DNA from 3 places in the Streptomyces sp. V2I9 genome. Region 3 is predicted to be linked to each of the others. Evidence: riboswitches for the same ligand, from Rfam matches in the RefSeq annotation. Region 3 holds a riboswitch; each other region holds the start of a gene.
What was found. Region 3 has a riboswitch for thiamine pyrophosphate ahead of thiO (glycine oxidase ThiO). Riboswitches for the same ligand answer to the same signal wherever they lie in the genome.

Region 1: linked by a shared signal. The riboswitch ahead of thiC (phosphomethylpyrimidine synthase ThiC) and the one ahead of thiO (glycine oxidase ThiO) in region 3 are both predicted to bind thiamine pyrophosphate.
Region 2: linked by a shared signal. The riboswitch ahead of QFZ71_RS23400 (thiamine ABC transporter substrate binding subunit) and the one ahead of thiO (glycine oxidase ThiO) in region 3 are both predicted to bind thiamine pyrophosphate.

What each region holds. Positions count from the first base shown of each region.
Region 1 is NZ_JAUSZJ010000002.1:3,293,429-3,296,695, reverse strand. It holds gene QFZ71_RS14460 (IclR family transcriptional regulator) at 1-79, shown strand, start outside; gene QFZ71_RS14455 (SsgA family sporulation/cell division regulator) at 181-618, shown strand; gene QFZ71_RS14450 (YibE/F family protein) at 640-1,986, opposite strand; TPP riboswitch at 2,057-2,192, shown strand; gene thiC (phosphomethylpyrimidine synthase ThiC) at 2,185-3,267, shown strand, end outside.
Region 2 is NZ_JAUSZJ010000002.1:5,308,275-5,311,541, reverse strand. It holds gene QFZ71_RS23405 (iron ABC transporter permease) at 1-33, opposite strand, end outside; gene QFZ71_RS23400 (thiamine ABC transporter substrate binding subunit) at 114-1,211, opposite strand; TPP riboswitch at 1,293-1,409, opposite strand; gene rlmN (23S rRNA (adenine(2503)-C(2))-methyltransferase RlmN) at 1,532-2,638, opposite strand; gene QFZ71_RS23390 (phosphatidate cytidylyltransferase) at 2,748-3,267, opposite strand, start outside.
Region 3 is NZ_JAUSZJ010000002.1:1,423,981-1,427,247, forward strand. It holds gene QFZ71_RS06380 (NAD(P)/FAD-dependent oxidoreductase) at 20-1,195, opposite strand; gene QFZ71_RS06385 (hypothetical protein) at 1,361-1,702, opposite strand; TPP riboswitch at 1,757-1,869, shown strand; partial or broken gene thiO (glycine oxidase ThiO) at 1,867-3,079, shown strand; partial or broken gene thiS (sulfur carrier protein ThiS) at 3,205-3,267, shown strand, end outside.

The DNA.
Region 1 (3,267 bases), 1.9 Mb from region 3:
ATTGCTGCCCGCAGTCGAACAGTTACGTGGCGAAGTCTCCAGCCTCTTGCGTTCGTTCGTGTTCTCTATCAGTATCTGAAAAATCACTCCTTGTGATCTGCTATCGCGTGCACCACGATGGCGTCAATAGGGCCATGGGGGATCATTCCTGGCCAGTTTCATCTACTGCGGGGTTGAACGATGCGCGAGTCGGTTCAAGCAGAGGTCATGATGAGCTTCCTCGTCTCCGAGGAACTCTCGTTCCGTATTCCGGTGGAGCTCCGGTACGAGGTCGGCGATCCGTACGCCATCCGGATGACGTTCCACCTGCCCGGCGATGCTCCTGTGACCTGGGCTTTCGGCCGAGAACTGCTGCTGGACGGGCTCAACAGCCCGAGCGGCGACGGAGATGTGCACATCGGCCCGACCGAACCCGAGGGTCTCGGCGATGTGCACATCCGGCTCCAGGTCGGCGAGGACCGTGCGCTGTTCCGGGCGGGAACGGCGCCGCTGGTGGCGTTTCTCGACCGCACGGACAAGCTCGTGCCGCTCGGTCAGGAGCACACGCTGGGTGACTTCGACGGCAACCTGGAGGATGCGCTCGGCCGGATCCTCGCCGAGGAGCAGAACGCCGGGTGACCGGGTGTGCCCGATGCTCCGTCACCCCTTCTTACGACGACGGCCCCGGCCGGCCCGCACGGGCGCGGCCGTAGCCGCCTGCGTGCCGCCGGCCGCCGGACGGTCCGCGGAGACGACCAGCGCGGCGAGCGCCGTGGTCACCGGCACCGAGGCGACCAGGCCGATCGACCCGACCAGCGTGCGGACGATCTCCTCGGCCACCAACTCGCTGTTGGCCACCGTTCCCACGCTGCTCTGGGCGATGGAGAAGAGCAGCAGCAGGGGCAGCGCCGCGCCCGCGTACGCCAGCACGAGGGTGTTGACCACCGAGGCGATGTGGTCCCTTCCGATCCGGATACCTGCCCGGTACAGCCCCTTCCAACCCATCTCCGGGTCGGCCTGGTGCAGTTCCCAGACAGCGGAGGTCTGGGTGACCGTCACATCGTCGAGCACCCCGAGCGAACCGATGATGACACCGGCCAGCAGCAGACCGCTCATATCGATGTCCGGGTAGAGACCGTGGATGAGGCCGGTGTTGTCGTCGGTGTTGCCGCTCAGGTACGCCCAGCCGATGAACAGGGATCCCAGCAGCCCGATCAGCAACAGGGAGATCAGGGTGCCGACGACCGCGACGGACGTCCGGGCCGTCACCCCATGGCACATGTAGAGCGCCGCCAGCATGATGGCGCTGGCTCCGATCACCGCAACCACCAGCGGATTCGAACCCTGCAGGATCGCCGGCAGGATGAACAGGGTCAGGACGGTGAACGACACGGCCAGCGCCACCAGCGCCATCACCCCGCGCAGCCTGCCCACCACGACCACCGCCAGTGCGAAGATCCCGGCCAGCAGCGCCATCGGAACCTTCCGGTCCACATCGGTCACGGAGTACTGGAGGTCGCGGGGCGCGTCGGGGGCATAGGCCACGACCACGCCCTGCCCCTCCTTCAACTGACGTGGTGCGTCGGGCTGGACCACCTCGACGAACGTGCGGCCCTTGTCGTCGCCGCTGGTCACCTCGACGGTCGCCTTCGCGCACTCCCCCTCCTGCTCGTTGACGGCCTCCCGTCCCGAGGGTGTGGACGTGGCACCGGTCGGGGGCACCTGCGCGGCGTTGACGTCGGCGCAGTCGACCTTGACGACCTGGACGACCTTGCCGTCCTGGGTCTGCCGGTCGAAACCGACGCCGGTGCGCTCGTGGTCGGGCACGCCGCCGGGCCAGAACGCGATCAGGCCGACGACGACCGCCGTCGCGAACGGGATCAGCACGGCGGCGATGACCTTGCGCAGGTGCCGGGAGACCGGGGCGGCCGGCCCGTGGCTGTGCGTGTGGCCGTGGGAGTGGCCCTGGGGTGGCTGGGAAGCGGAGTCGCTCTGGGGAGAGGTCACGGGGCGATCATCGCAAGAACGCGAGGGCCCTCTGGTCAGCTCGCCGTAAAGGACGCTAGCGTGGAGTCACCTTTGCACACGCGGGAGCTCGGAGCACCGGGCTGAGAGGGCGCTGACCGCCGTACGCCTCCGTACGGGAAACGCTGCGCCGACCGCCGAACCTGTTACCGGGTAATGCCGGCGTAGGGAGTAGGTCTCATGACCACAGCGGACGCACGCACGCCTGCCTCGAAACAGAACGACGAGGCCGGGAAGTCCATCGGCTGGCACAAGGGGTACGTCCGGGGTTCGCGCCCGGACCTCCGGGTGCCGGTCCGACAGGTGCACCTCACCAACGGCAAGGACGTGACGCTGTACGACACGTCGGGGCCGTACACGGATCCCGCCGTCGACACGGATGTCCGCCGCGGCCTCGCGCCCCTGCGGGAGAACTGGATCATCGCCCGCGGCGACACCGAGGAGTACGCGGGCCGGCCCGTCCGACCCGAGGACGACGGGCTCAAGCACACCTCGCCGCGCGGCGGACTGCGCAACCTCGACGCCGTCTTCCCCGGCCGCCCGCGCCAACCGCGCCGCAGTCGCGACGGACGGCCCGTCACCCAGCTCGCGTACGCCCGCCGGGGGGAGGTCACTCCGGAGATGGAGTACGTGGCGATCCGGGAGAACGTCGGGGCGGAGGTCGTACGGGAGGAGATCGCGGCGGGCCGGGCGGTGCTGCCGGCCAACGTCAACCATCCGGAGATCGAGCCGATGATCATCGGCAAGCGGTTCCTGGTGAAGGTCAACGCCAATATCGGCAACTCGGCCGTGACCTCCTCGATCGAGGAGGAGGTGGAGAAGATGACCTGGGCGACCCGGTGGGGCGCGGACACGGTCATGGATCTGTCCACCGGCCGCAACATCCACACCACGCGTGAGTGGGTGCTGCGCAACTCCCCGGTGCCGATCGGCACCGTCCCGCTCTACCAGGCTCTGGAGAAGGTCGACGGCCGGGCCGAGGAGCTGACCTGGGAGATCTACAAGGACACCGTCATCGAACAGGCCGAGCAGGGCGTGGACTACATGACGGTCCACGCCGGGGTGCGCCTGCCGTACGTCCCGCTGACGGCCCGTCGCAAGACCGGGATCGTCTCGCGTGGCGGCTCGATCATGGCCGCCTGGTGTCTCGCGCACCACAAGGAGTCGTTCCTCTACGAGCACTTCGAGGAGCTCTGCGAGATCCTTGCGACCTACGACGTCACCTACTCGCTCGGTGATGGCCTGCGACCCGGTTCGATCGCG
Region 2 (3,267 bases), 3.9 Mb from region 3:
GAAGACGACGAAGAAGGCGGCGGGCACGGCCATCAGGCCGAGCCGCAGCGCCGCCCCACGCCGGCCTGCACCGCGCACGGGCGGCGCAGGCCGGGCGGTCCGCTTCGCGGGCTCTACTTCAGGACCAGCGACTGCCACGACTGGATCCACTGCTCGCGGTTGGCGGTGATCTTCTCGGGCGCGACGGTGGGCGGCGTGGCGATCTGCTCGCCGAACTTCGTGAACAGCTCCGGGAGTTCGGCGTCCTTCACGACCGGGTTCACGAACATGTTCAGCGGCATGTCCTCCTGGAAGGTCTTGCTGATCAGGAAGTCCAGCAGCGCCTTGCCGCCCGCCTCGTTCTTCGCCCCGGTCAGCAGCCCGGCGTACTCGGTCTGCCGGAAGCAGGTCCCCGTGGCGACCCCGGTGGGGGCCTCCTTCGGCTGCGGGTCGGCGTACAGTACCTCGACGGGCGGGCTGGAGGCGTAGGAGACGACGAGCGGCCGGTCGGCGCCCGTCTTCTTCCCGCCGGCGGAGCCGGAGAACTCCTCGTTGTAGGCCTGCTCCCAGCCGTCGACGACCTTGACCCCATTGGCCTCGAGCTTCTTCCAGTACGCCTCGTAGCCGTCCTCGCCCTCGGAGGCGATGGTGCCGAGGAGGAAGCCGAGACCGGGCGAGGAGCTGGCGGCGTTCTCGGTGACGAGGAGGTTCTTGTACGCGGGCTTCAGCAGGTCCTCGAAGGTCTTCGGCGGCGCGAGCTTCTTGTCGGCGAAGAACTTCTTGTCGTAGTTGACGCAGATGTCACCGGTGTCGACGGGAGTGACGCGGTGCTTCTCGTCCTGCTGGGTGTCCCGGGCGACCCGGTCGAGACCCTTGGCCTCGTACGGGGTGAACAGGCCGTTGTCGAGGGCGCGGGAGAGCAGGGTGTTGTCGACGCCGAAGAAGACGTCGCCGCGCGGGGAGCCCTTGGTCAGGATCTCCTGGTTGAGCGCGGCTCCGGCGTCACCGCTCTTGAGCGTCTTGACCCGGTAGCCGGTCTCCTTCGTGAACGCCTTCAGCACCTTGTCCGAGACGTTGAAGGAGTCGTGGCTGACCAGGGTGACGGTCTTGGAGCCGCTGCCCTTGGACGCCCCGGAGCCGGCCGGGTCCCCGTCGCTCCCGCAGCCCGCGAGCACGGTGACGCCGAGCGTCGCGGCGAGCGCGGCCGCCGCGTACTTCGTGGTGGTGTTCATGTGATTCCTCCTGGAGGTGACCAGGAAGAGACGCGGCCCTGCCCGCTCTCCGGCGAACCGGAAGCGGGCAGGGCGCAACAGCTTGAGTACTGTCCGAACTTCCTACCCGGAATGACCCGGGCGAGGTTCAGAGGGTCTGCGGCCAACCTGTCGTCGGTGCCGCACTCTCAGCGCTGTGGCGCTCCCCTGTCGGAATATGAAGTTGGTTTCGGCCCAGGCTACACGGGCGGTTTCCGGCCGGTCCGGGAGGTCGCGTGGGACCACGGGCCTCCGCCCCCGGCCTGACCCCGGCGCCGGTCCGGGCCTCGCATTCCCCGGCCTCAGCGCTCGGAGGCCGCGAGCTGCCCGCAGGCCCCGTCGATCTCCTGCCCCCGGGTGTCCCGGACGGTGACGGGCACGCCGTGGGCCGCGATGGCCTCGACGAACGCCTTCTCGTCCTCGGGCCGCGAGGCGGTCCACCGGGAGCCGGGCGTGGGGTTCAGCGGGATCAGATTGACGTGGACCCGCTTGCCCTTGAGCATCCGGCCGAGCAGGTCACCGCGCCATGCCTGGTCGTTGATGTCCCGGATCAGGGCGTACTCGATGGAGATCCGGCGGCCGGACTTCTCGGCGTACTCCCAGGCGGCGTCCAGGACCTCGCGGACCTTCCACCGGGTGTTGACGGGGACGAGGGTGTCGCGCAGCTCGTCGTCCGGGGCGTGCAGCGAGACGGCGAGGCGGCACTTGAAGCCCTCGTCGGCGAAGCGCAGCATGGCCGGGACCAGGCCCACGGTGGAGACGGTGATCCCGCGCTGCGAGAGACCGAGGCCGTCCGGCTCCGGGTCGGTGAGCCGGCGGATCGCGCCGACCACGCGCTTGTAGTTGGCGAGCGGCTCACCCATGCCCATGAAGACGATGTTGGACAGCCGCGCCGGACCGCCGGGCACCTCGCCGTCGCGCAGGGCGCGCATGCCGTCGACGATCTGGTGCACGATCTCGGCGGTCGACAGATTGCGGTCGAGGCCGGCCTGGCCGGTGGCGCAGAACGGGCAGTTCATGCCGCAGCCGGCCTGCGAGGAGATGCACATGGTGACGCGGTCCGGGTAGCGCATCAGGACGGACTCGACGAGCGTCCCGTCGTGCAGCTTCCACAGGGTCTTACGGGTGGTGTCGTCGTCGCAGCTGATGTGCCGGACCACCGACATCAGCTCGGGGAACAGCGCCTCGGCCAGCTTCTCGCGCGACCCGGCCGGGACGTTCGTCCACTGGGCGGGGTCGTGCGCGTACCGCGAGAAGTAGTGCTGCGAGAGCTGCTGGGCGCGGAACGGCTTCTCACCGGTAGCGGCGACCGCTTCCTTGCGCTCGGCGGGCGTGAGGTCGGCGAGGTGCCGCGGGGGCTGCTTGGCTCCGCGGGGCGCGACGAAAGTGAGTTCTCCGGGCTTAGGCATGGTTCATCCAGTGTCGCAGACATACGAGTAAGGGCCCGCCGCCCTGTGGACAACGGACCCTCATTCGTGAAACGTGCAGGTGGGGAGGGGTACCGGGGTGCGAGGAGGCTCAGGTGGAGCCCACGAACAGCACCAGCAGCAACCAGACGACCGGCGCGGTCGGCAGGAGCGAGTCGAGCCGGTCCATGATGCCGCCGTGGCCCGGAAGCAGGGTGCCCATGTCCTTGATCCCGAGGTCCCGCTTGATCATGGATTCGCCGAGGTCGCCCAGGGTGGCGCTGACGGCCACCCCGAGACCCAGGAGGAGCCCCTGCCACCAGGCGCCGCCGTCGATCAGGAACTCCATGCACAGCGCGCCGGCGGCCATCGCGAAGCCGACCGCGCCGAGCAGTCCCTCACGGGTCTTGCCGGGGCTGATGCGCGGGGCGAGCTTGTGCGTGCCGAACCGCCAGCCGACCGCGTACGCCCCCGTGTCGCTGACCACCGTGAGGACGAGGAAGGCCAGGACCCGCCACTCTCCGTCGTCCGCCGTCAGCATCAGGGCCACGAAGGTGGCCAGGAAGGGGACGTAGAACGCCGCGAAGACCCCGGCGGTGACGTCCTTGAGGTATCCCTCCGGCGGTTGGGTC
Region 3 (3,267 bases):
CCGGGAGCGGCGGATCCTCTCAGAGAGCGGCGGACTTCAGCGGTACGGCGGGGTCGGCCGCCTTCTCCGGATCGAGGGCGGCCCCCGACTCGATCAGCCTGCGCCCCTGGGCGAGATCGCGCGGGCGGCCCACCGCCAGCACCGCGACCAGCGCGCCCTCGCGCAGCCAGCACACGGACCAGGCGGCGTCCGCGCCGTCGCCGCGCCACAGCAGGGTGTCGGCGTCCGCGTGGTGGCCGGCGTACTGCACGAAGCGGCCGAACTGCTCGGACCAGAAGTACGGGACGGGGTCGTGGACGGGCAGCGGCGCGCCGGTCCCGGCAGCCATGACCGAGGCGGCGGCGGTGCGCGGGCCCTGGAGGGCGTTGTCCCAGTGGTGGACCAGGAGCCGGGTGCCGTAGCGGGCGGAGGGGAAGGAGGCGCAGTCCCCGACCGCGTACACGTCGGGCAGCGAGGTGCGCAGCGCGCTGTCGGCGGTGACCGAGCCGTCCGGGCCGAGCACGACCCCGGAGCCGGCCAGCCACCCGGTGGCGGGACGCGCGCCGATGCCGACGACCACGGCCCCGGCGGGCAGCGTCCGGCCGTCCGCGAGGACGACGGCCCCCTCCTCGACGCGTTCGACGCGGACCCCGGCGAGGAGTTCGGCACCGCTCTCCGCGTACCAGGCGGCCATCGGGGCGGTCACCTCGGCGGGCAGGGTTCCGGCGAGCGGGCGGGCGGCGGCCTCGACGACGGTGACCGCGCAGCCCGCGGCGCGGGCCGCGGTGGCGAACTCCGCGCCGATCCAGCCCGCTCCGACGACGACCACGTCGTGCCGCCGCTCCAGGACGGGCCGCAGCCGGGCGGCGTCGTCGAGCGTGCGCAGCAGATGGACTCCGGGCACGCCCTCGGCGCCGGGCAGGGCGACGGGCTCCGCGCCGGTGGCGATGATCAGGGCGTCGTACGGCACGGGCCCCTCGACGGTGTCCAGCACATGGTCGGCGGCGCGCAGGGCGGTGACGTCCAGGCCGAGGCGCAGGGCGATGTCCAGCGCCTCGAAGTCGACGTCGAAGGCGGAGTCCTCGGCCTTGCCCAGCAGCACGGCCTTGGACAACGGCGGGCGGTCGTAGGGCTGGTGGGGTTCGGCGCCGATCAGGGTCACGGACCCGGCGAAGCCCGCCTCGCGCAGGGCGACGGCGCTCTGCACACCGGCCATCCCCGCTCCGACGATCACGACGTTCCGGGCGGGGTTGTTCTCCGTCTGCTGCTCGCTCACCTGTCCACCTTAATCACCTGACGAGTCGTCAGGCAGGCGGCTCCGGGGACACCGGACCCCGGGAGGGCGGGACCCCGGACGTCAGGGCGAGGGCAGGACAGCGCGTCAGGACGGCAGTTCCTCCACCACGCTGGTCCCGCTGCCCTCGCGGGACTCCCACGCCCACCGCTCCTCCAGCCGCACCCGGCCGTCCGGGAGGTCGACGACGGTGGAGAGGCAGTGCCCGGACGAGGTGCTTCCGTCCTGCTCGAGCTGGACGTAGCGGAAGTCCAGCGCGTCTCCGTCGCGCGTGCCGACGAGGTGTCCGCGGATCACGTCGCCGCCCGCGTACTCGGCCCAGATCCGGCCGCCCTCCTCGTGGTACGCGAACCGGGTGCGGGTTCCGACCTGGCCGGGAGCCTGGTCGGCGACGGGTGCGAGGACGAGTCCGTCGAGCGAACGGGCCATGGCGGCTGGCTCTCCCTGCTGGGCGGTGGGCGGCGGGGTTTAGGGTGGCCACGGTAGAACACTCGCGGGAGCCCGGACGCACCGGGCTGAGAGGGAGGCTGGCCGGCCTCCGACCGTACGCACCTGATCCGGGTCATGCCGGCGAAGGGAGGGGCTGGACACCCATGCACGTCGCGGGAAACACCTCCGGGGTCGCGCGAACCCCGAGACCGAACGGAGCGGACGTCCTCGTCGTGGGGGGCGGCGTCATCGGCCTGGTCACCGCCTGGCGGGCCGCCCAGCGCGGGCTGACCGTCACCGTGGCCGATCCGGAGCCGGGCGGCGGGGCCGCCCGGGTCGCGGCGGGCATGCTGGCCGCCGTCACCGAACTGCACTACGGCGAACAGCTGCTGCTCGGCCTCAACCTCGACTCCGCCGCTCGCTATCCGGCGTTCGTCGAGGAGTTGGAGGAGGCAAGCGGCCGGGACACCGGCTTCCGGACCTGCGGCACGCTCGCCGTGGCGCTGGACTCCGACGACCGGGCGCATCTGCGGGAACTGCACGCCCTCCAGGAGCGTTCGGGTCTGGAGTCGGTCTGGCTGAGCGGCCGTGAGTGCCGCCGCCTGGAGCCGATGCTCGCTCCGGGCGTCCGGGGCGGCCTCCGTGTCGACGGGGACCACCAGGTGGACCCCCGCCGCCTCGCCGCGGCGCTGCTGACCGCGTGCGAGCGGGCCGGGGTCGCCTTCCGCCGGACGACCGCCGAGCGGCTCACCGTCGCCGGGGGCCGGGCGGCCGGGGCGCTGCTCGGCGACGGCACGGAGTTCGCGGCCGACCAGGTCGTCCTCGCGGCGGGCAGCCTCAGCGGCCGGCTCGCGGGGCTGCCGCCGGAGCTCGTACCGCCGGTACGCCCGGTGAAGGGCCAGGTTCTGCGGCTCACGGTGCCTCCGGCGTACGCCCCCTTCCTCAGCCGCACCGTGCGCGCCGTGGTCCGGGGCGGCGACCTCTACCTCGTCCCGCGGGAGAACGGCGAACTGGTCGTCGGCGCCACCAGCGAGGAGATGGGCTGGGACACGACGGTGACCGCCGGCGGGGTGTACGAGCTGCTCCGCGACGCCCACGAACTGGTGCCCGGCATCACCGAACTGCCACTGACCGAGACCCGCGCCGGGCTGCGCCCCGCCTCCCCGGACAACGCCCCGCTCCTCGGCCCGACCGCCCTGCCCGGTCTGCTGCTCGCCACCGGCCACCACCGGAACGGGGTGCTGCTGACGCCCGTCACGGGGGACGCGATGGCCGACGCGCTGACCACCGGCGAGCTGCCCCGGGCGGTCCGCCCCCTTCTCCCCCGGCCGCTTCGAGCCCGCCGCCGCCCTCGTACCCCAGGAGCAGCCCGCATGAACCAGCAGCCCGCCGGACCGGAAGTCACCGCCGTACCGGTAGCCACCGCTCCCGCGACCGCCTCCGCGCCCGGAGCCGCCGCCGTACCGGAGGCCGCGGGAGGGGACGTCACCGTCTCCGTGAACGGGGCGGCCCGTGCCGTCCCCGCCGGGACCGACCTGGGCACCCTGGTCGCCACGCTCACCCCG